One region of the Arthrobacter sp. Y3223065 genome, then DNA from elsewhere that is predicted to be linked to it. Evidence: predicted binding sites of a transcription regulator. Region 1 holds the regulator's gene; each other region holds the start of a gene.

Region 1 (5,136 bases):
GCTGCAGGACTTCATTCGATCCGTTGGCAGCCCAGATGTTCCCTGCGGTGAGGCCGTGCCCCAAGTAGCGGGCCAGTGCCGTTCTCAACTTCGTGAACTCGCGATCCGGATACCGGTTCAGGCCCGCGGCCGCGTCGCTAACGGCCGAGACGATGGCCTGACGGACGGCGTCGGGCAGTCCGTGGGTGTTTTCGTTGACATTCAGGAGGACGGGAACCTCCAACTGGGGCGCACCATAGGGCTCCAAGCCCCGAAGATTGTCCCGCAACGGCAGGCGGTTCAGGCGTTCTAACTGCTCACTCACCGGTCCAGTTTAAGCTTCGGCCCGCCCGGGGCAGGAATCGGGCGGGCCGAAGCAGCTCATGTTACGGCTGCCTCAGCGCGCGGACGGGACCAGCAGCTGCTGGCCGGCATGGACGATGTCTCCCTGGAGGCCGTTCAATTGCGCGATCTCGAAAATGACATCGTGAGGGTTGCGGTCGGGGGCGGACCGTACCGCCACGTCCCACAGCGTCTGGCCGCTGCCAACCGTGACAGTTGACGCCGGCCCCGGCCCCAGCCCCCCGGCGGCGGCCATTGCCGGCGCCGTGAAGAAACCGATCAAGGTCAGGGCGGCGGCCGCGGCCAGCATCAGCGGCAGGCCAATCAGCAACAAACGGCCTCTGCGGGTCAGCCGGAGGTTGGTGCTGGTACGGACGCCGGCGGCCTGCGGTGCGAGCTGGGCGGACATGGTGTCACCTTTCCGATTTTCGATCTATTTCGGCTGGTTTCGATCGTCTGGCTGTCGCGTTCGAATATATCTTCGAACGTCTCTCCTACAGTTCTAGCACTGGTGATCGAACATTGTCGAGACTCAGTCGAACAAATGTTTGAAATTCACCACCGCCTCGCCTAGCGTTGGAAGCGTCAAGCGGCGGTAAGAGCAGTGCACCAGCCGCCACCGACAAAACAGCCGAGACAACAATCCATGCGCGGTTCCGCTACCGCAGCACCGGCGCGTGGACCACTACGGGAGACCGGGGCCGGATATGTCCGAAGAGAGCACCACCAAAGCCGGAGCCAGGCGACGCGGCCGACCCGTCAAAGTGGGACGCAGCCTGACGCCGCGGCAGAAGAAGATCCTGGAGACGATCCAGCGATCCGTCATGTCCAACGGATACCCTCCGTCGATGCGCGAGATTGGTGACACCGTCGGCTTGGCGAGCCTGTCCAGCGTCACGCATCAGCTGGCCCAACTCGAGAAGATGGGCTACATCAGGCGCGACCCTAAGCGTCCCCGTGCGATGGAAATCCTGACTCCGCTGACACTCGAGCACGGGGGTGTGGAAATCGTCGGAGTCGATGAACCGCAGCAGCTGCGCAGCTCCAGCGGCGTTGCAGTATCTGAACTCACCACGTCGTCCGACACGGCGATGGTGCCGCTGGTGGGACGGATCGCGGCAGGCGGGCCGATCCTGGCGGATCAGGCGGTCGAGGACGTCATGCCCCTGCCTCGTCAGCTCGTGGGCCACGGCGAGTTGTTCATGCTCAGGGTTTCGGGCGATTCAATGATCGATGCGGCTATCTGTGACGGCGACTGGGTAGTGGTGCGCCAGCAGCACACGGCCGAGAACGGCGACATCGTGGCGGCGCTGCTCGACGACGAAGCCACGGTCAAGACCTTCCGGCAGCGCGACGGACACACCTGGCTGCTGCCGCAGAACACCCAGTACGAACCGATTCTGGGAGACCACGCAACCATCATGGGCAAGGTTGTCTCGGTGATGCGGGCCCTCTGACCCGCCGCAAGCTACTCAGTTCCCCCTCTGCCGGTCAGCGGGAGACTTCGCCCGTGCCCGGTTTGCGGGCGGACGACCGCTCCCGCGTGGCTGCTGCCACGGCCCGTTCAGGCAGCGGCAGCAGCCAGCCTCTCCAGGATCTGACGTGCCATGGCGCCGTCCTTGGTGCTCCAGAAGGGCGGCAGGGCGCTGCGCAGGAAGCCCCCGTAGCGTGCTGTCGCCAGCCGTGAGTCCAGCACGGCCACAACTCCCCGGTCATTGGAGGCGCGGATCAGCCTGCCTGCCCCCTGCGCCAGCCGCACAGCCGCATGGGTCGCCGAAACGGTCATGAAACCGTTTCCCCCGGCCTGCGCCACGGACCGGGTTCGGGCGGTCGTGAGCGGGTCGTCCGGCCGGGGGAACGGAATCCGGTCGATGACCACGAGCCGGCACGCTGCACCGGGAACGTCGACGCCCTGCCAGAGCGTCATGGTGCCAAACAGGCATGCGTCCGGTTCCTCGGCGAATTGGCGGACCAGTGCCGACATCGATGATTCTCCTTGGCACAGGATGGTCAGGTCGGTGCGCTCGCGCATCTCCGCTGCAGCTTCTTCTGCCGCACGCCGCGAAGAAAACAAGCCCAGGGCGCCGCCGCGCGAGGCCAGCAGGAGCTCCTCCAGTTCAGCAAGCTGCTCGGGGCTGGTGCCCCGGCCTGGCTTGGGCAGATGTGACGCCACGTACAGCACGCCCTGCCGGGGGTAATCGAAGGGGCTGCCCACATCAACGCTGGAATAGGCCGGCGCGCCTGCTCCCAGCAGTCCGAGTGACCCGGCTACTGCGTCGAAGGTTCCCCCGACGGACAATGTTGCCGAGGTGAGCACCACCGTGTGTTCGTCGAACAGGCCTTCGCGCAGCCGGGACGCCACGGAGAGCGGCGCTATGTTCAGCGTTGCCGGCTGGTCGTCATTGGCGGCGTAGTCGCCGGTCTCGCCATAAGTACTGGGACGGGTCGCCCAGATGACCTCCCGGGAGTCGGGCGCGGACAGCAGCCGTTCAGCCAGCTCCAGCACGGCAGAGAGCCGTGACCGCGCCATCTGCCGGCCGCCGTCCGCTGCCCCCGCACCCTCCGGCTTGGAATCGGAAAGCGCTGTACGGGCGGCTTCCCGCAGTTGCGTGAGCACCAATTCATGCTCCTCGCGGAGGCCGGCCGCCAACAGCCCGGTCGGCACCGACTGCAGGACGTCCTCCAGGGCGTCGGCCGCGGAGTTCAGCGGTTCCACGCTGATCCCCGTGTGCTTGCGCGCCGTGGAGGCGGCGGTGCGGACCATGGCAGCGGAGAGTTGCCCCGCGACGGCGCTGGTGACGCGGTCCTGCAGCTCATGGGCCTCGTCGATGACCACCACATCGTAGTCCGGGAGCACGGCCACGCCTTCGAAGGCGTTGATGGCCAGCATGGCGTGATTTGTGATCACGATGTCTGCCTCTGCCGCGTGGCCCCGTGCCAGTTCGCTGAAGCACTCGGCCGCCAGGGGACATTTTTGGGCGCCCAGGCATTCCATCGACCCGACGGAGACCTGGCGCCACGCCCGGTCGCTGACACCGGGCACCAGTTCGTCCCGATCGCCGGTTTCGGTCCCCTGTGCCCACTCGCGCAGGCGCACGACCTCCTTGCCCAGTGCGCCCGATGCGCCGGAAGCCGCCGCCGAGCCGGCCGGAGCAGGATGCGGAACGGCGTCCTCGCCCAGGCTGAACAGTGCCGCCGGTGCATCTTCGTCCGGAAAGCCGCCCGCCAGCTTGTGCAGGCAGAGGTAATTGTTCCTGCCTTTGAGTAAAGCGACGTCCAGCGGCCTGGGAAGCTCGTCGGCGACGGCCTCCAAGAGCCGCGGCAGATCACGCTTGACGATCTGCGATTGCAACGCCAGCGTCGCGGTCGAGACGATGGCGGGCTTTTCCCCCTGCAGCGCCTGGACCATGAGCGGCACGAGATAGGCCAGCGACTTGCCGGTGCCTGTGCCCGCCTGCACCAGCAGGTGCTGCCGGCGGTCAAAAGCCTCGGCCACTTTCGCGGCCATCTCATGCTGGCCGGCACGGTGCTGGCCGCCCATCCCCTGCACCGCGACATCAAGCAGCCGCAACGCCTCGCCGGCGGGAACCTGGAGATCAGTCATTCCGGATGAACTGTTCCAGCTCCGATGCCAGGCCCTCGCGCACCATCACGTCGAGGCGCGTACCGTCCTCTCCATGCTCCATGGAGAGGATTTCGGCGTCTTCGTTGTGTAAGCGGCTGATCACTTCGCCCCGGTCGTAGGGCACCAGCAGCTGCAGCTTCACGCTGGGCCGCGGTATCGTCTCGCTGACCAGCCGAAGCAGCTCGTCGATGCCCTGCCCGGTGCGCGCCGAGACCACGACGTGCCGCGGTTCGCGCTGGCGCAGGCGCTCGACCACGAAGGGATCCGCGGCGTCGGCCTTGTTCAGCACCACGATTTCCGGAATGTGCCGCGCTTCAATCTCGGTCAGCACCTCGCGCACGGCGGCGATCTGGCCCTCCGGGTCGGGATGCGAGACATCGACGACGTGCAGGATGACATCGGCGTCGGCGACTTCCTCCAGTGTGGAGCGGAAGGCTTCCACCAGTTGCGTCGGCAACGACCGGACGAAGCCAACGGTGTCGGCGAGCGTGTAACCGATACCATCCGGGGTTTCCGCCCGGCGGACGGTCGGGTCCAAGGTGGCGAAGAGGGCATTCTCCACCAGCACACCCGCATCGGTCAGGCGGTTGAGCAGCGACGATTTCCCGGCATTCGTGTAGCCGGCAATGGCCACCGACGGCACCGCATTCCGGCGCCGGTTGGCACGCTTGGTTTCCCGTGCCGGCTTCATGGCGGTGATCTCGCGGCGCAGCTTCGCCATCCGGGTACGGATGCGCCTGCGGTCCAGCTCGATCTTCGTCTCACCGGGCCCTCGGGAACCGATGCCGCCGCCGGCAGCCCCCACGCGCCCGCCGGCCTGGCGGGACATCGACTCGCCCCAGCCGCGGAGCCTGGGCAGCAGATACTCAAGTTGGGCAAGCTCTACCTGGGCCTTGCCTTCGCGGCTCTTGGCATGCTGCGCGAAGATGTCCAGGATGAGCGCGGTACGGTCAATGACCTTGACCTTCACGATGTCTTCCAAACCGCGGCGCTGCGACGGCGACAGCTCGCCGTCGACAATGACCGTGTCCGCACCGGTGGACATCACAATGTCGCGCAGCTCCTGTGCCTTGCCGGAACCCAGGAAAGTCCCCGGATCCGGCTTTAGCCGGCGCTGAACGATACCGTCCAGCACTTCGGAACCGGCGGTTTCCGCCAGCGCTGCTAGTTCCCGCAGGGAATTGTCCGCG
Region 2 (5,136 bases), on a different contig from region 1:
ACTCGGCCGGCTTCAGGACCACGGTGTTGCCGGTCGCCAGCGCCGGACCCAGCTTCCAGGACTCCAGCATGAACGGGGTGTTCCACGGCGTGATCAGGCCGGCAACGCCGATCGGCTTGCGGTTGACGTAGTTGGCCTGGCGGCCGGGAACCTTGAAGGCGTCGTCGTGCTGGGCGACGATGAGGTCGGCGAAGAAGCGGAAGTTCTCCGCCGCGCGCTGGGCCTGCCCCAGGGCCTGCTTGATGGGCAGCCCGGTGTCGAAGCACTCCATCTCGGCCAGTTCCTGGCCGCGGGACTCGACGATGTCCGCGACCTTGTGCAGCACGCGGGAGCGCTGGCGCGGAAGCATCGTGGGCCAGGGACCGTTCTGGAAGGCGTCCTTGGCGGCGGCAACGGCCGCGGCGACGTCGGCGACCTTGCCGGAGGCAGCCTTGAGGTACGGCTTGTTGGTGACCGGGTCCAGCACGTCGAAGGTGTCGCCGTCGATGGAGTCGACAAGCTTGCCGCCGATGTAGTGCTGCAGGTGGGTGGGCAGGTTGTCCGGGACAAAGTGCTCGGCCATGATGGTCCTTTCCATTGGGGTTGAATGGTCGGTAGTCGGTGAGGTCTGGGCTGTATAGGGTGCTTGACCGCTGACGACGGCGGGATGCCGCTTCCGCAGCGGGCGCGGCCTACAGGGGCGAGGGCGGCAAGCCGTCCGCGGCCAGGTAGGCGTTGAGCGTGTTGGTCCGGTGTGCCCGGGCCGCCTTCTCCACCTCGCCGGTGCTGGCACCGGCGTCGATCAAATCCAGCAGTTGCTCGTGTTCCTCGACCGAGGAGCGGGCACGGCCGGGGATGTGGCTGAAGCTGGAGGCCCGCATCGCGTTGAGCCGGTTCCAGCCCCGGTGTACCAGGTCCAGGATGTGCGGGTTCGGGCAGCGTTCGTACAACCCGGCGTGGAACCGGTCGTTGAGCTGGGTGAAGCGGCGCGGATCGAAGTCCTCCAGGCACCGGCGCAGCTCGGCGTTGACCGCGCGCGCCTCGGCCAGGTCCACGGCGGAGAGCAGCGGCGCGGCCAAGGCCGTTGCCGCGCCCTCGATCACGGCCAGCGTCTGCATGGTGTGCAGGTACAACTCGGCGTCGACGGCTGCCACCGTCGCGCCGATATTGCGCTCGAACGTCACCAGGCCCTCGGCCTCCAGCCGGCGGATCGCCTCGCGCACCGGGACGGTACTGCAGCCAAGCTCCGCGGCGATGGTCCCGAGGACCAGCCGGTAGCCGGGCACCAGCTCGCCCTTGGCGATCCGCTCGTGCAGCAGCTCGTAGGCCTGTTCCGACTTGCTGGGGGCCAGGGTGGTCACTTCGGTTGCTCCGCGACCCAAGCCTCGTAGCGTGCGCGCCATTCGGCGTTCATCGGGAACAGGCCCTCGATCTTGTGGCCTTCCTTGACCATCTCGAAGACGAAGCTGTCCTGGCGTTCCTGTTCGACGACCTCGTCCGCGATCTCGGCGGCCAGGGCCGGCGGTATCACCAGGATGCCGTTGTCGTCGGCGACGATGATGTCCCCGGGCTGGATGGTGGTGCCGCCGCAGGCTACCGTCACGTCGGTGTCCCAGGGCACGTGCTTGCGTCCCAGCACCGCCGGGTGGGCGCCGTTGTAGAACGTCGGGATGTCCAGCGCCGCCACCTCGGAAAGGTCGCGGACACCGCCGTCGGTAATGATGGCTTCCGCACCGCGCACCTGGGAGCGCAGGGCGAGGATGTCCCCGAGGGTGCCGGAGCCCTTCTCGCCGCGGGCCTCCATGACCAGGATCTCGCCGGGGCCGAGCGCGTCGATGATGCGCTTCTGCGCGTTGTAGCCGCCGCCGTGGGACTTGAACAGGTCCTCGCGGTTGGGCACATACCGCAGCGTGCGGGCGGTGCCGATGACCTTCTGGCCGGGCTTGGTGGCCAGCAGGCCGTCAACGCTGACGTTGTTCAGCCCCCGCTTCCGCAACGCGCCGGAGATGGTGGCCGTTGCGACCGACAGCAGCTTGGCCTTGACGTCCTCGGTCAGCGCGGACTTGCCGGTAATTGCCGGGGCCAGGCCAGCCGCTTCCTCGCTGCCGAAGGCATCGATCCGGTCGGCGTCGGTGATCTTGGGAGTGTTGCCGAAGGACGCGAATTCCGCCTCGCCCTGGGTGACCGTGGTCGACAGGCGGCCGGTGCTCAGCCCGGCGGCTTCGTCGGAAACCTCGACCTCGACGACGTCGCCCGGCACGATCACGGAGGAGCCGGCCGGGGTTCCGGTGAGGATAATGTCTCCCGGGTGCAGTGTCATCAGCTGCGACAGGTCGGCGACAATGCGGGCGAAGGAGAAGATCAGGCCGGCGGTCGTGTCGTCCTGGACGACCTCGCCGTTGACCCAGGTGCGGATCCGGAGGGCGTCCGGGTTGACCGACGCGGCGGGCAGCAGGGCCGGGCCGATCGGCGTAAAGCCGTCGCCGGACTTGGAGCGGACGTTGGAGCCCTTGTCCGCGTACTTGATGTCGTAGACGCCCAGGTCGTTGCTGGCGGTCACATGGCCAACATGGTCCCAGGCCTCCTCTACGGTGACGCGGCGGGCAGGCTTGCCGATGATGAGGGCGATTTCGCCCTCGAAGGCCAGCAGCTCGGTGCCCGCGGGGCGCTCCACGGTGCCGCCCGAGAGGGCCAGCGAGGAGGAAGCCTTCATGAAGTAGGAGGGGTTCGCAGGAACGCGTCCACGCTGTGCCGCCCGGGAGTTGTAGGACAGATGTACGGCCAGCACCTTGCCGGCGTCCTCCAGGATCTGGGAATCAACCGCCTGCAGCGTGCCCGCGGACTGGGTGACGTTGGCTTCGGACAAAGCATCCTCCTGTGAAGTACGAAATCGTATATGATCCATCATGGCCTGTGGCGGGGGCCACGTCAAGGCGGCTGAGAGGTTTTTCGACCGACTGGTGGGATGGTGGGGGCTACGGTCGGCCCGATTGGTCGGCTACCGCGGGCCTTGGGACCCGCCGAAAGTGGCTATTGCGCAGGAAAGCGGCCGGACCCTTGGGCGATACAGCGTCGAAACCAGTCACCAGAACCGGCCGACCGGACAAGCGGAATCCGCATGGCAAGGTACGCCGATTACGCGACGGCCGCTCGAGCGTATTTCAAGGGGTCATCCACTACTCCTACACAATTACCCGTTCCGATGGCTATCGAATGTGTGTACGAATAAAATTGTGGTATGGCTCTTGCACCGTTGGACCGCACCGGGGAGATGGGAACATCCCTGGCCCAGGCGTGTGTCCTGCTGCAGGATGTCGCTGACCGCTTTCCCGCCGACTCGGCGTCCCTGTCCATCCGGGATCTGGTTAGTACCGTAGCGGCGGTCGAGGACGTTTCGAAGCTCGTGGAGTTCCTGCAGGCCGTCGGCGCCCAGGCCGTGGAACGGGCGGACATCGCCGCCAACGGGGAACACCCGGCGGCGCCCGGACCCGGACCCGGAGCCGAGGCCGGAGCCTGTGCCGGTGCGGGGGAGTCTGTTCCCGCCGGAGCTGCGGGGGCAGGGGCTGGGGCCGGTGCCGTCGCGTCCAGCCCGGCGGGTGCGGGGGAGTGGGCGGATCCGGCGGCGGCGATCAGCACAGGCGGCGTGGAGGCCGCGGACCCGGACCTGTCCGGGTCCAAGCAGGCGCAGCGCCGCCGCAAGACAGAGTTTGCCAACAACGCCGAGTATCTGCGCTCAAGGCTGGGGATCGGTATTGTCGAGGCGCGGCGCAGGCTGCGGGTCGGCAAGGCGATCACCGCGCCGGTGCGGTTTGACGGGGAACCCGGTGTCCCGGCGCTGCCGGTGTTGGCGGAGGCCATGGCCGGCGGTGAGGTCAGCGGCCAGGCCGCGGCCCTGGTCGTGGATTCCCTGGACCGGGCCCGGCACGCCGGCACGCCGGAGGCGTTGCAGGCGATGGAAGCGTCGCTGGTCCGGCAGGCCGTAGAGGCCGATGCCGACACCCTGGTGATGGTCGCCAGGACGTGGGAAACCGCGGTCGACCAAGACGGTGCCGAGCCGACCGAGGAGGAACTGCGGGCCCGGCAGGGCATGTTCTACCGGGGCCGGCGGCGGGGGCTGCACCAGTTCGTCATGAACACCACCGACGCCCAGTACGAAGCCCTCGCCACCGTGATGAACAGCGCCGCGAACCCGCGGATCCGCCCCGACGCCATCGAAACCGCCGCCAACAACCGAAGTGAAGGTGACACGGCAGGACCCGCCGGCCCCGACACTGGCAGCGCGGGAAACACCGACGCAGGCACTGACGCTGCCGGCCCGGAAATGGCCGCGGCTGAAGATGCTGGGTCTGCAGGCGCTGATGGCCGCGGGGCGGTGGATCCGGCCGTGGTGGAGGCGATGGACGATGCCACCCGGGCGCAGAAGCTGCTGGCCGGGCTGGTCGGGGCCTGCCGGATCGCGTTGAATACCGGCAGGCTTCCGGACTCGGGCGGGCACCGGACACAGGTGATCGTTACCACCGGGTATGACCAGCTGGCCGGGCTGCTCTCCGGCGGCGGCAGCGCGGTCTTCAACGGACCTGTCTCGGCCACCACGGTCCGCCGGATGGCGTGCGACGCCGAGATCATCCCGGCGGTCCTCGGCTCCGAGGGCGAAATCCTGGACCTGGGCAGGTCGCAACGGTTCTTCAACCGCGCCATCCGCCGGGCACTGGTCGCCCGGGACAAGGGCTGTGCCTTCCCGGGGTGCAGCATGCCCGCGTTCTGGACCGAAGCACACCACATCATCCCGTGGTGGGCCGGCGGCCGCACCACCGTCGACAACGGGGTCTGCCTCTGCCTGCTCCACCACGACCTGATCGAGCAAGGCAACTGGAAGATCAACGTCCTCGACGGCATCCCCTGGTTCACCCCGCCGGACTACATCGACCCCCGCCGCAAACCGCTGCGCAACTCCTACTGGCAAACCCACGTCCCACCCAAACCACTCCACGCCTCACCATCACTGGCTTGGCCCTTTTGAGGGCACCAACCATCAACCGGCGCAGATCAGGCGCCACCAGGGGCTGCTGGCTCGGCGAATTTCGCCGCGAAAATCGCCGGAGCAATCGCCAGGCGTGCGAGCAGCCGCACTCCTAGGCGTGCGAGCGGTCCCCGCAC
Region 3 (5,136 bases), on a different contig from region 1:
ATGATCGTGGTGGCGCCGGCCAGCTTCGCGCCGGCGATGGCAGCGATGCCCACGCCGCCGCAACCGATCACGGCCACGGATTCGCCGCGCTTGACCTCGCCGGTGTTGATCGCCGCGCCAATGCCTGCCATCACGCCGCAGCCGAGCAGCCCCACCGCGGCCGGGTCGACGTCGTCGTCCACCTTTGTGCACTGGCCGGCGGCCACCAGGGTCTTCTCGGCAAAGGCGCCGATGCCCAGGGCGGGGGAGAGCTCGGTCCCGTCCTCGAGGGTCATCTTCTGCGTGGCGTTGTGGGTGTTGAAGCAGTACTGCGCCTCACCGCGCCGGCAGGCCCGGCACTCGCCGCACACTGCGCGCCAGTTCAGGATGACGCGGTCGCCGGGGGCCAGGTTGGTCACGTCGGGGCCGACGGCGCTGACCACGCCGGTGGCTTCGTGGCCGAGCAGGAAGGGGAAGTCGTCGTTGATCCCGCCCTGCTTGTAGTGCAGATCGGTATGGCAGACGCCGCAGGTGAGGATGTCCACCAGCGCCTCGCCCGGGCCCGGATCGGGAACCAGGATGGTTTCGATGGAGACCGGAGCATTCTTTTCCAGGGCCACTACTGCCCGAACCTTGTGAACCATGCGGGAGTGATTCCTTCCTAGCGAAGTCTGGCGAGGCCGTCGTCGACCGTCCTGCCCATCCTAGGAAGAAAACAGGGGCGCCACAATTTCCAAAACGATTGTTATGGAAACTGCGGCGCCCCTTGGGCCCGCGGTTCGAAGACGACCGGCGGAGCGTGCGCTGGCTAGACGGCCAGGCGCTCCTTGACCAGCGCCAGCGGCGGGTTGGTGGCGCTGCTGCCATCCGGGAAGAGCAGGGTGGGTACCGTCTGGTTGCCGCCGTTGATCTTCTCGACCAGTTCGGCGGTGCCCGGGACCTCTTCGATGTTGATTTCCGTGTAGCCGATGCCCTGGGCATCGAGCTGGGTCTTCAGGCGGCGGCAGTATCCGCACCAGGTGGTGGAGAACATGGTGACGGTTCCGTCAGCGGGTGTGTAGTCCAAGATGGCTCCTTTTCGGTGAAAGCTTGTGATCATATCAACGTCCCGCCCGGCCCGGTCATTCCCGGCGCCGGCGGTGGCGGCGGCCGGGCGGGAGATCCCGACTCGGGCGGCCGCGGCTTTTCGGGCCCGCGCCGGGGTTCCGCCGCGGGACTGGACCATAATGGAGGCATGTGCGGCAGATACGTCATGGCCCGGAGCACCGGCGACCTGGTGGCCTCGTTCGACGTCGACGAGTCCTACGTTGAAGAGATCCAGCCCTCCTACAACGTGGCACCGACCGACGACGTCCCCCTGATCATCGACCGCAAGGGACCCGGCGGCGAGGGAATATCGAGAAAACTCATCCTGGCCAGGTGGGGTCTCGTGCCCCCGTGGGCCAAGGACCCCCGGTCCGGCGCGCGCCTGATCAATGCACGCATGGAGACCGTGACGGAGAAACCCTCGTTCCGCAAGGCGGCGGCCAGGAAGCGCGGGTTGCTCGTTGCCGACGGGTATTTTGAATGGCAAAAGACCGACGAGGGCAAGATTCCGACCTACCTTCACGGCGAACACGAAGAGACGCTGGCTTTCGCCGCTTTGTTCGAGAACTGGCCGGACCCTGCCCTGCCCGAAGACCACCCGGAGAAGTGGCTGCGGACCTGCACCATCATCACCACCCAGGCGGCCGATGCGCTCGGGCATATCCATGACCGGACACCGCTGATCGTTCCGCCCGGCCTCTATGCGGACTGGCTGGATCCGGAAACGACATCCGAAGCCGACGTGCAGCAGCTGCTGGAGGCCATGCCCGAACCGCATCTTGTCCCGCGGCGGGTCAGTTCGAAGGTCAACAACGTGCGCAACAACGGGCCCGACCTCATCGACGAGGCGGCATGAGCGCCGGCCGGCGGCCGGGAAACGAGGTGCGCCCCATCGTTCGCATCCCCGCGGTCATTGTGCGCCGGCCCCGGCTGCTGGAAGCTGGGACGGAGTAGCCGGACCAGCGCCGCCGAAGCGGGGCTCAGGGGAGGATCCAATGCCTGGAAAGTACGTGGCCAGCTCGACGGCAACCATCGCGGCGCCGCCGGACCGTGTCTGGTCGGTGATCACGGACCCCGAAGCCATCAGGGGGTTTATGTTCGGCACCGACGTGCAGACCGATTGGAGCGTCGGCGGGCCCATTCGATGGCGGGGTGAGTGGGAGGGCGAGGCGTACGAGGACAAGGGCCAGGTGCTGGAGTTCGAACCCGGACGGCGGCTGGTCGTCACGCACTTCAGTCCGCTGTCCGGCCGGGAGGACTTACCCGAGAACTACCACCGTCTCGTCTGGACGCTGGAGGAAGTTCCGGGCGGGACAGAGTTCACGCTGTCGCAGGACAACAACGACACCGCCGAAGCGGCGGAACACTCCAAGCTGATGTGGGACAAGCTGGTCGGCGACGTGAAATACCTCGCCGAGCACGACGGCTAGGCAGGCCCCCGGCCGCCGAACCGCTGCACGCTTACCGCCGTCGGCCTGCGGCCCCGATTTTGTCAGTGCCCGTACCTACGCTTGACCTTGGATTCGAATACATATTCGAATAGAATAAGGGGGTCAAGTTCTTCGGCGGGCGTGTTGGCAGGGGCGCTCGCCGGGGATTATGACCCGTTGTCCAGATGAAAGGCGACTGGGACATGGGTGTTTTCAGTGAAGCAGTTGACGTTGTGTGTTCCCCTGCCGGACAGCCGCTCCGGCTGCGCTGGCAGGGCAGGAGCTACCGGATCGTCGCGGAACCGGTGCGTTGGTACGAACGCCGCAAATGGTGGGCGGAGGAACTGCGCGCGGAACGGGGCAGGGGCGCAGGGCTGGTGGACCATGAGATCTGGCGGGTGCAGGCGCGGCTGAATGGCCGGTCACAAATCCGCACCCTGGACCTCTCCCATCAGGTGGATACCGGGCGCTGGCGCCTGATCCGCGTCCATGATGCCGTCCGGGAGCTGAGCGCCTGACGGCACCCCGGTTCCCGCCGGCTTTTATCCAGCCCCCCGGTTCCCCGCGGCAGTCCGCCGGATACCCATCCTGTGCCCCAACCGTTGTTTGGAATGTCCATGAGCTTTACCCACCTGCATGTATCCACGGCGTTCAGTGCGCACTACGGTGTCTCCTGGCCGGAGGAACTGGCCGCAGCGGCCGCTTCCTTCGGAGCCGACGCCTTGGCCTGCACCGACCGGGACGGCCTCTACGGCACGGTCAAGCATCTTAAGGCGTGCCTGGCAACGGGGATGGATCCGATAGTCGGCGTGGACCTGGCCGTCCAGGACGGCGGCGGCCGGGACACCGGCCGCGTTGTGGTGCTGGCCCATGGCGGAAACCAGGGCAGCGGCTACCATGCGCTCTGCCGCCTGGTCTCGGAAGCCCATGCCGGCACAGCTGCCCGCGGGCGCTCGGCCAGCCGCCGGACGCCCGGCGTGACGGTGGATCAACTCGCCCGGCATGCCGGTGTTCCGGACCGCGAACCGGCCCTGACGGTGCTGCTGGGCCCTTTTTCGGACGTCGGACAGGCGCTGCGCCGCCGCAGCTACGCCGAAGCCCGCCGGCTGGCCGGACGCTGGCGCAGCGGCCTGCCGGCCGGGTCGCTGGTTGTGGAAATCGTCTCCCACCTGAGTGCCCCGGGGGAGAACCTCAGTACCGCCCACGCGGTGCGGATGCTTAACCTGGCCGGGGAGCTGAATCTGCCGGCAGTGCTGACCAATGCCGTGCGCTACTGCGAAGAGGACGGAGCCGCCACCGCCGATGTGCTGGACTCGGCGAGGGCGCTGACAGCCTTGTCCAAGCTGCCGGATCTGCAGCCGAGCGCCCAGGGCTGGTTGAAATCCCCCGACCGGATGCAAGCCTTGGCGCGGGAAATCGTGCAGGCAGCCGGCGGCGGAAGCAAGGACGTCATCCGCCTGCTGGCCACGACGGAAGCGGTGGCCGACCGGTGCCGCATGGATCCTTATCAAGACATGGGCTTCAAGCGCCCGGTGGTCCCCGAAGCCTCTGTCATCGGGATCGACGGGGATCCCGTGGCCGAGCTGGTGCAGCGCTGCGAAACCGGCATCGCCGAACGGTTCGGCCGAATGTCCGGACGGGCCGAGAAGGAACTGCGGGACCGGCTGGCCCATGAGCTGGGCATCATCTCGCGGCTGGGCTTCGCCTCCTACTTCCTGACGGTGGCCGAAGTGTCGCGCATGATCACCGGGATGGGCGTGCGTGCCGCGGCCCGGGGGTCGGGCGCCTCAAGCCTGGTGAACTATCTGCTCTACATCAGCCATGTGAACCCCCTGGACCACGGGCTGATCTTCGAGCGCTTCCTCTCCCAGGACCGTTCCACCCTGCCGGACATCGACATCGATGTGGAAAGCGCAGAGCGGCACAACGTCTACCAAAGGATCTTCGACCGTTTCGGCAGCCAGCGGGTAACCCTGATGAGCATGCAGAACGGTTACCGTGCCCGCGGGGCGGTCCGCGACGCCGGCTTGGCGCTGGGGCTGCCGGAGGAGGAGATTTCGGGCATCGCCAAACAGCTGTGGCGGTTCTCCGCGCGCCAGTTCCGTGAGGCGATGGCAGAGAAGCCGGAGCTGCGCGCGTTTTCCGCGCAGGTGGAGCAGAACCAGCAGCTGGACCTGCTGGTGGATTTGACCGAACGGCTGGACCGGTTGCCCCGGCACATTTCCATGCACCCCTGCGGGGTGATCCTGGGCGACACCTCGCTGTTGGACCGCACCCCTACCCAGCCCAGCGGGCTGGGGCTGCCGATGAGCCAGTTCGACAAACACGACATGGACCCGATGGGCATGCTCAAGCTGGACGTGCTGGGCGTGCGGATGCAGAGTTCCATCGCCTACGCGCTGAAGGAAATAGCCCGCATCCATCCGGACAAGGACGCCGTGACGGCAGCAGGCCGGCACCCGGTGGGCGAGGACGGAGCCGGGCCCGACTACATTGCCGCGGACGGGACCATCAACCTGGAACGGGTCCCGCTGGACGACGAACCGACCTACGAGCTGATCCGCAGCACCCACACCCTGGGATGCTTCCAGATCGAATCACCGGGGCAGCGCGAGCTGGTGGGCAAGATGGCCCCACGGGA
Region 4 (5,136 bases), on a different contig from region 1:
CGATGCTCACCGCCGTGGCCGCCGGGGCGGTGCTGCTGGCGGCGGTTATCGGGTTCAACCTGGCGGCCCCCGGCCGCCTGCCGGACCTGCTGGCCGCCTGCGCCGTCGTCGGGCTGGCGCTGCTCCTGCTCGGTGCCGCCACCCTCCTGCTGGTGCACCGCCGCCCGCCGCTGCTCGAGGCGACTCCGGGGGCGGACAACCTGCTGCGCCGGGTCTCGGCCTTTCGGCTGGCCCGGATGACCGCAGCCGGGCTGATTGCCCTGACCGCCCAGCTGCTCACCTCGCATCCGGCGGCGTGGGGCTGGTTCCTCGACGGCGGTGTCGCACTGCACCTGCACCAGCTCTCCCCCGGCGCGCATACCGCGCTGCGGATCACCGCCGCCGTGCTGTACCTGGCCGCGATCGTGCTGGCGCTGCTGCCCGGCCCGTCGCGCCCGCACCGGTCCGTCGCGGCCCACGTCGGCCACCCGGTGCCGCAGGCCCACGGCCGGCCCGGCAGCGGCCGGAAGGGGCACGGCCTTCGCGGCGACGGCGGGCACGGGCACAGCTTCCCCGGCAACGGACCCTCCAGCCCGCAGGACCCTTCCCGGCCGTGAGTCGCCGCGCCCTGCCGCCGCCCGGCTGAACCAGGCACCTCAACTACACTGGACGCTGTGAACGCGATTCCCACCCCGTACGAGGACCTGCTGCGCGACGTCATGGCCAACGGCACGGCCAAATCCGACCGCACCGGCACCGGCACCCGCAGCGTCTTCGGCCGCCAGCTCCGCTACGACCTGGCCCAGGGTTTCCCGCTGATCACCACCAAGCGCGTGCATTTCAAGTCCGTGGCGCTGGAGCTGCTGTGGTTCCTGCGCGGCGACTCGAACGTGAAATGGCTGCAGGAACGCGGCGTGAAGATCTGGAACGAATGGGCTGACGCCGACGGCGAGCTCGGCCCGGTCTACGGGGTGCAGTGGCGGTCCTGGCCCACGCCCGACGGCGGGCACATCGACCAGATCGCCCAACTGGTCGAGGACCTGAGGAACAATCCGGATTCGCGCCGGCACATCGTGTCCGCGTGGAACGTGGCGGACATCAAGAACATGGCCCTGCCGCCGTGCCACGCGTTCTTCCAGTTCTACGTGGCGGACGGCAAGCTCTCCTGCCAGCTGTACCAGCGCAGCGCCGACATGTTCCTGGGCGTGCCCTTCAACATCGCTTCCTACGCGCTGCTCACCCTGATGCTGGCCCAGCAGGTGGGCCTGGAGCCGGGCGAATTCGTGTGGACCGGCGGAGACGTGCACGTCTACGACGACCACGTGGACCAGGTCCGCGAGCAGCTCTCGCGCGCCCCGTATCCTTACCCCACGCTCAACATCCTGCGGAAGCCGGAGAGCATTTTCGACTACTCGCTGGAGGACTTCGAGGTGGCCGACTACCAGCACCACCCGGCCATCAAGGCACCGGTGGCCGTATGAGCGCCGACCACCTCGCCGCGCGTCCCTACCCGGACAGCGTCGCCGAAGCCGTGCTCGGAGTCGGATGGTCCGGGAAGTTCGCCGCGCCGGTGGTCGGCATGATCTGGGCACAGACCAGCAACGGCGTCATCGGCCGCGACGGCGGCATGCCCTGGCACCTGCCGGAGGACCTGGCGCACTTCAAGCGGACCACCCTGAACCATCCCGTGATCATGGGACGCAAGACCTGGGAGTCCTTCCCGGACAAGTACCGGCCGCTGCCCGGACGCACCAACATCGTGGTCAGCCGGCGGCCCGAACTGCGCGGGCAGCTGGCCGCGGAGGGCGCCGTCGTCGTCGAAACCATCGAAGACGCCCTGGCGGAGGCGGCTGCCAGCCCGGGCAGCGACGAAATCTGGTTCTTGGGCGGCGGCGAGATCTTCAACCTCGCCAAGCAGCATGCCAACGCGGCGTCTGTGACGGTCATCGACATGGAGACGGACGGCGACACGTACGCCCCGCAGCTCGGCCCGGACTGGAAGTTCGACGGCGTCACCCCCACCGAGGACTGGCACACCGCGGCCAACGGCACCCGCTACCGCATCTCGCTCTGGGTCCGCGGCCAGGAGTAAGCCCGCGGCGTGCGGCACCCACGCTGCGCGAAACACCGACGGCGGGCACCGCCGTCGTACGTCTGACGCATGCGATCCGCCCACGCTGTGTAACTCTGCCCACTTTGTGCAACCCGCAGCGCCTAACTCGTGTAACTCAGAGCGCTTAAATTGACCCCGTCCGTAAAATGGAATGCATGACTTCCCCTGCAGCCACTTCATCTGCCCAGTCCGTCGGCCTGATCGGTTGGCGCGGCATGGTCGGCTCCGTCCTCATGCAGCGCATGCAGGATGAAGGCGACTTCGACCTCATCAACCCCGTGTTTTTCTCCACGTCGAACGCTGGCGGCGACGCCCCGGCCTTCGCTGCGGGTGCCGGCAAACTGCAGGACGCGTACGACATCGAGACGCTGGCTAAGCTGCCGATCATCCTGACGGCGCAGGGCGGCGACTACACCGCAGAGGTCTACCCGAAACTGCGCGACGCCGGCTGGGACGGCCTGTGGATTGACGCGGCGTCCACCCTGCGGATGCAGGACAGCTCCATCATTGTGCTGGATCCGGTGAACCGCGACGTGATCGACGCTGGTCTGGCGCGGGGCGTGAAGGAATTCATCGGCGGCAACTGCACCGTCTCCTGCATGCTCATGGGCCTGGGGGGCCTGTTCAAGAACGGCCTCGTCGAGTGGGGCACGTCCATGACCTATCAGGCGGCCTCCGGCGGCGGCGCCCGGCACATGCGCGAGCTGCTGAACCAGTTCGGTACGCTGAACGCCGCGGTGGCCGATGAACTGGCACAGCCCTCCTCCGCCATCTTGGAAATCGACCGCAAGATCCTGGCGCAGCAGCGCAGCCCCGAACTGGATTCCTCCCAGTTCGGCGTGCCGCTGGCCGGTTCCGTTATCCCGTGGATCGACAAGGACCTGGGCAACGGGCAGTCCAAGGAAGAATGGAAAGCCCCGGCCGAGACCAACAAGATCCTGGGGCTGAGCGACGACAAGCGCATACCGTTCGACGGCCTGTGTGTCCGCATCGGCGCCATGCGGTCGCACTCGCAGGCCCTGACGTTGAAGCTCACCGAGGACCTGCCGGTGGCCGAAATCGAGCGGATCATCGACGCCGACAACGAGTGGTCCCGCGTGGTTCCCAATACCAAGGAAGCCACCATGGAGCACCTGACGCCCGTGGCGGCCAGCGGCACGCTCGAGATCCCGGTAGGCCGTATCCGCAAGCTGGAAATGGGGCCCGAGTACATCAGCGCCTTCACTGTGGGCGACCAACTCTTGTGGGGTGCGGCGGAACCGCTGCGCCGCATGCTGCGCATCGCCACCGGCAACCTCTAGGACCTGCAGCCGGCTGAGAGTCCCGGCGGACGCTTTGAGCGCCTGAGCCGCGTGACGTCGTGAACCCGAAGGCGTGAGAAGCCCGGTGCTGGGAAGCCCAACGCCACGTGGAGCCCGTCCCTTTTTGGGGGCGGGCTCCTGCCGTCGGACCGGACGCTCTCCTCCTTCGGCACAGGCTGTCCATGGATCCTGCTACGCCGCACTGTCCCTGATCCACCGCATTACCTACACCGCAGTCGACTTATCCTCCACAGCACTCGACGGCTCCGCGTCGAACTCTTCGCCTGCCGATTTGTCCTCGACAGGCACTGGTGGGGCCGCGAGCAACCGTTCGCCTGCCGACTTTTCCTCCACAGGCAAGGGACGGCGGCACGTTATGCACTTTCGTCGAATGTCCGTTCTACCCCCGGCGTGGGCTGCGTAGCGTTGAAGTATGGCAGCAGAACCGTTGGACGAGGCACAGGAGCCGGAGGAACACTCCGGCACCCCTGCCCTGCCCGACGACGGTGCCGCCGATGACTTCGACAAGCCCCAGGGGCCGCCAGAGAACGCAATCTCCAACCCTCCCGTCGGTGCCCCTGCACCCCGCGGCCCGGGGCCCGGTGCTGCCCCGCACGAGGCCGCCAACGACGTTGAGGAACCCGGCTGCGCGGACACCGGGCGGCCAGCAACGGGCGACGCAGCGCTTACAAACTCTCCGGACGCCTCCGCGGTTTCGGTACCGGCGCGGCAGGGGTGGGCAGAGGACTGGCAGGAACTGGGGCCGGCGGAACTGGCCGGCCTGCTCGCGGGCACCGACCCGGCTACCTTGGACGACTGGTCGACCCTCGACTACCTCCAGGCGGTGCGCAAACACGAGGCCTGGACCCAGTCCCGCCGGCTGCGGGCCGTGCACCGCTTGGCGGTGCTCCGCCCGGCCACCGGCGCCGACGCCGGGGCACCGGACGGGATCTGCCGGCACGCCGCCCACGAGCTCGCGCCCATCCTGGCCGTGCCCCGCCAACGCGCCGCCGCGGAACTGGCCGACGCCCACCAGATCGCCACCTGCCTGCCCGCCACCCTCGCCGCCCTCGACAAAGGCGACCTCGATCTGGACCGCGCCACCGCCATCGCCCGCAAAGGCGCCGGCCTGCCGCCCGAGGCCTTGGCAGGCTACGAAGCCAAGGTTGTTCCCGGCGCCGGGACCATCACCCTGGAATCCGTCCAGGCCCGGGCCCGCACCGCCCGCGACCGGCTGCACCCCGAACCCCTCGAAACCCGGCACAAAGCAGCAATGGAACGCCGCACCGTCCAGTACCAGCCCCAGGACGACGGGATGGCCGAGCTCTACATCCGCACCAGCGCGGACAAAGCCCTGCTCGCCTACAACCTCATGCAGGCCCACGCCCGCAAACTGCAGACCGCCGACGAAACCCGCACCCTGGGCCAACTCCGCGCCGACGTGTTCACCGACATGCTTCTCCGCTACCCCGACCACGCCTACCAGCCCGCCACAGACACCGCCGCCGGCACGGCGACGGCAAGGGCGGAAGCAGCCGCCAACCCAGCGGCAACCGGCCCGGGATTGGCGACTGATTCCGGACTGGCGGCCGGATCGGCAACGGCAGCCGCAGTTGCAGCCGCAGGAACTGTAACGGGCACCACCCAAGAAACCGGCTCAGAGATCCCGGCCGTTGCCGAGACAGGGCCAGGCGCCGCCCAAGGGACCGCAACCACCGGGATGGCAAGGCAAGGGCCCTGTAC

What was found. Region 1 encodes LexA, which represses DNA repair genes until DNA is damaged. Its sites were predicted from a motif close to TCGAACANNTGTTCGA; they were not measured.
Region 2: a site for LexA is predicted at 3,189-3,204, ahead of AC5RUK_RS00825 (HNH endonuclease signature motif containing protein). Genes of this name have one in related genera too.
Region 3: a site for LexA is predicted at 2,589-2,604, ahead of AC5RUK_RS02425 (DUF6504 family protein). Genes of this name have one in related genera too.
Region 4: a site for LexA is predicted at 3,781-3,796, ahead of AC5RUK_RS06560 (HNH endonuclease signature motif containing protein). Genes of this name have one in related genera too.

Annotation. Positions count from the first base shown of each region.
Region 1 covers NZ_JBNHGC010000004.1:31,210-36,345, forward strand. The annotation lists gene AC5RUK_RS11915 (histidinol-phosphate transaminase) at 1-304, opposite strand, end outside; gene AC5RUK_RS11920 (LysM peptidoglycan-binding domain-containing protein) at 377-730, opposite strand; gene lexA (transcriptional repressor LexA) at 1,029-1,778, shown strand; gene AC5RUK_RS11930 (ATP-dependent DNA helicase) at 1,886-3,925, opposite strand; gene hflX (GTPase HflX) at 3,918-5,136, opposite strand, start outside.
Region 2 covers NZ_JBNHGC010000001.1:174,877-180,012, forward strand. The annotation lists gene hpaE (5-carboxymethyl-2-hydroxymuconate semialdehyde dehydrogenase) at 1-562, opposite strand, end outside; gene AC5RUK_RS00815 (GntR family transcriptional regulator) at 672-1,382, opposite strand; gene AC5RUK_RS00820 (fumarylacetoacetate hydrolase family protein) at 1,337-2,809, opposite strand; gene AC5RUK_RS00825 (HNH endonuclease signature motif containing protein) at 3,218-4,999, shown strand.
Region 3 covers NZ_JBNHGC010000001.1:530,509-535,644, forward strand. The annotation lists gene AC5RUK_RS02405 (S-(hydroxymethyl)mycothiol dehydrogenase) at 1-623, opposite strand, end outside; gene AC5RUK_RS02410 (mycoredoxin) at 788-1,045, opposite strand; gene AC5RUK_RS02415 (SOS response-associated peptidase) at 1,214-1,921, shown strand; gene AC5RUK_RS02420 (SRPBCC family protein) at 2,061-2,495, shown strand; gene AC5RUK_RS02425 (DUF6504 family protein) at 2,699-3,013, shown strand; gene AC5RUK_RS02430 (DNA polymerase III subunit alpha) at 3,113-5,136, shown strand, end outside.
Region 4 covers NZ_JBNHGC010000002.1:351,244-356,379, reverse strand. The annotation lists gene AC5RUK_RS06580 (hypothetical protein) at 1-596, shown strand, start outside; gene AC5RUK_RS06575 (thymidylate synthase) at 699-1,460, shown strand; gene AC5RUK_RS06570 (dihydrofolate reductase) at 1,457-2,071, shown strand; gene asd (aspartate-semialdehyde dehydrogenase) at 2,248-3,393, shown strand; gene AC5RUK_RS06560 (HNH endonuclease signature motif containing protein) at 3,827-5,136, shown strand, end outside.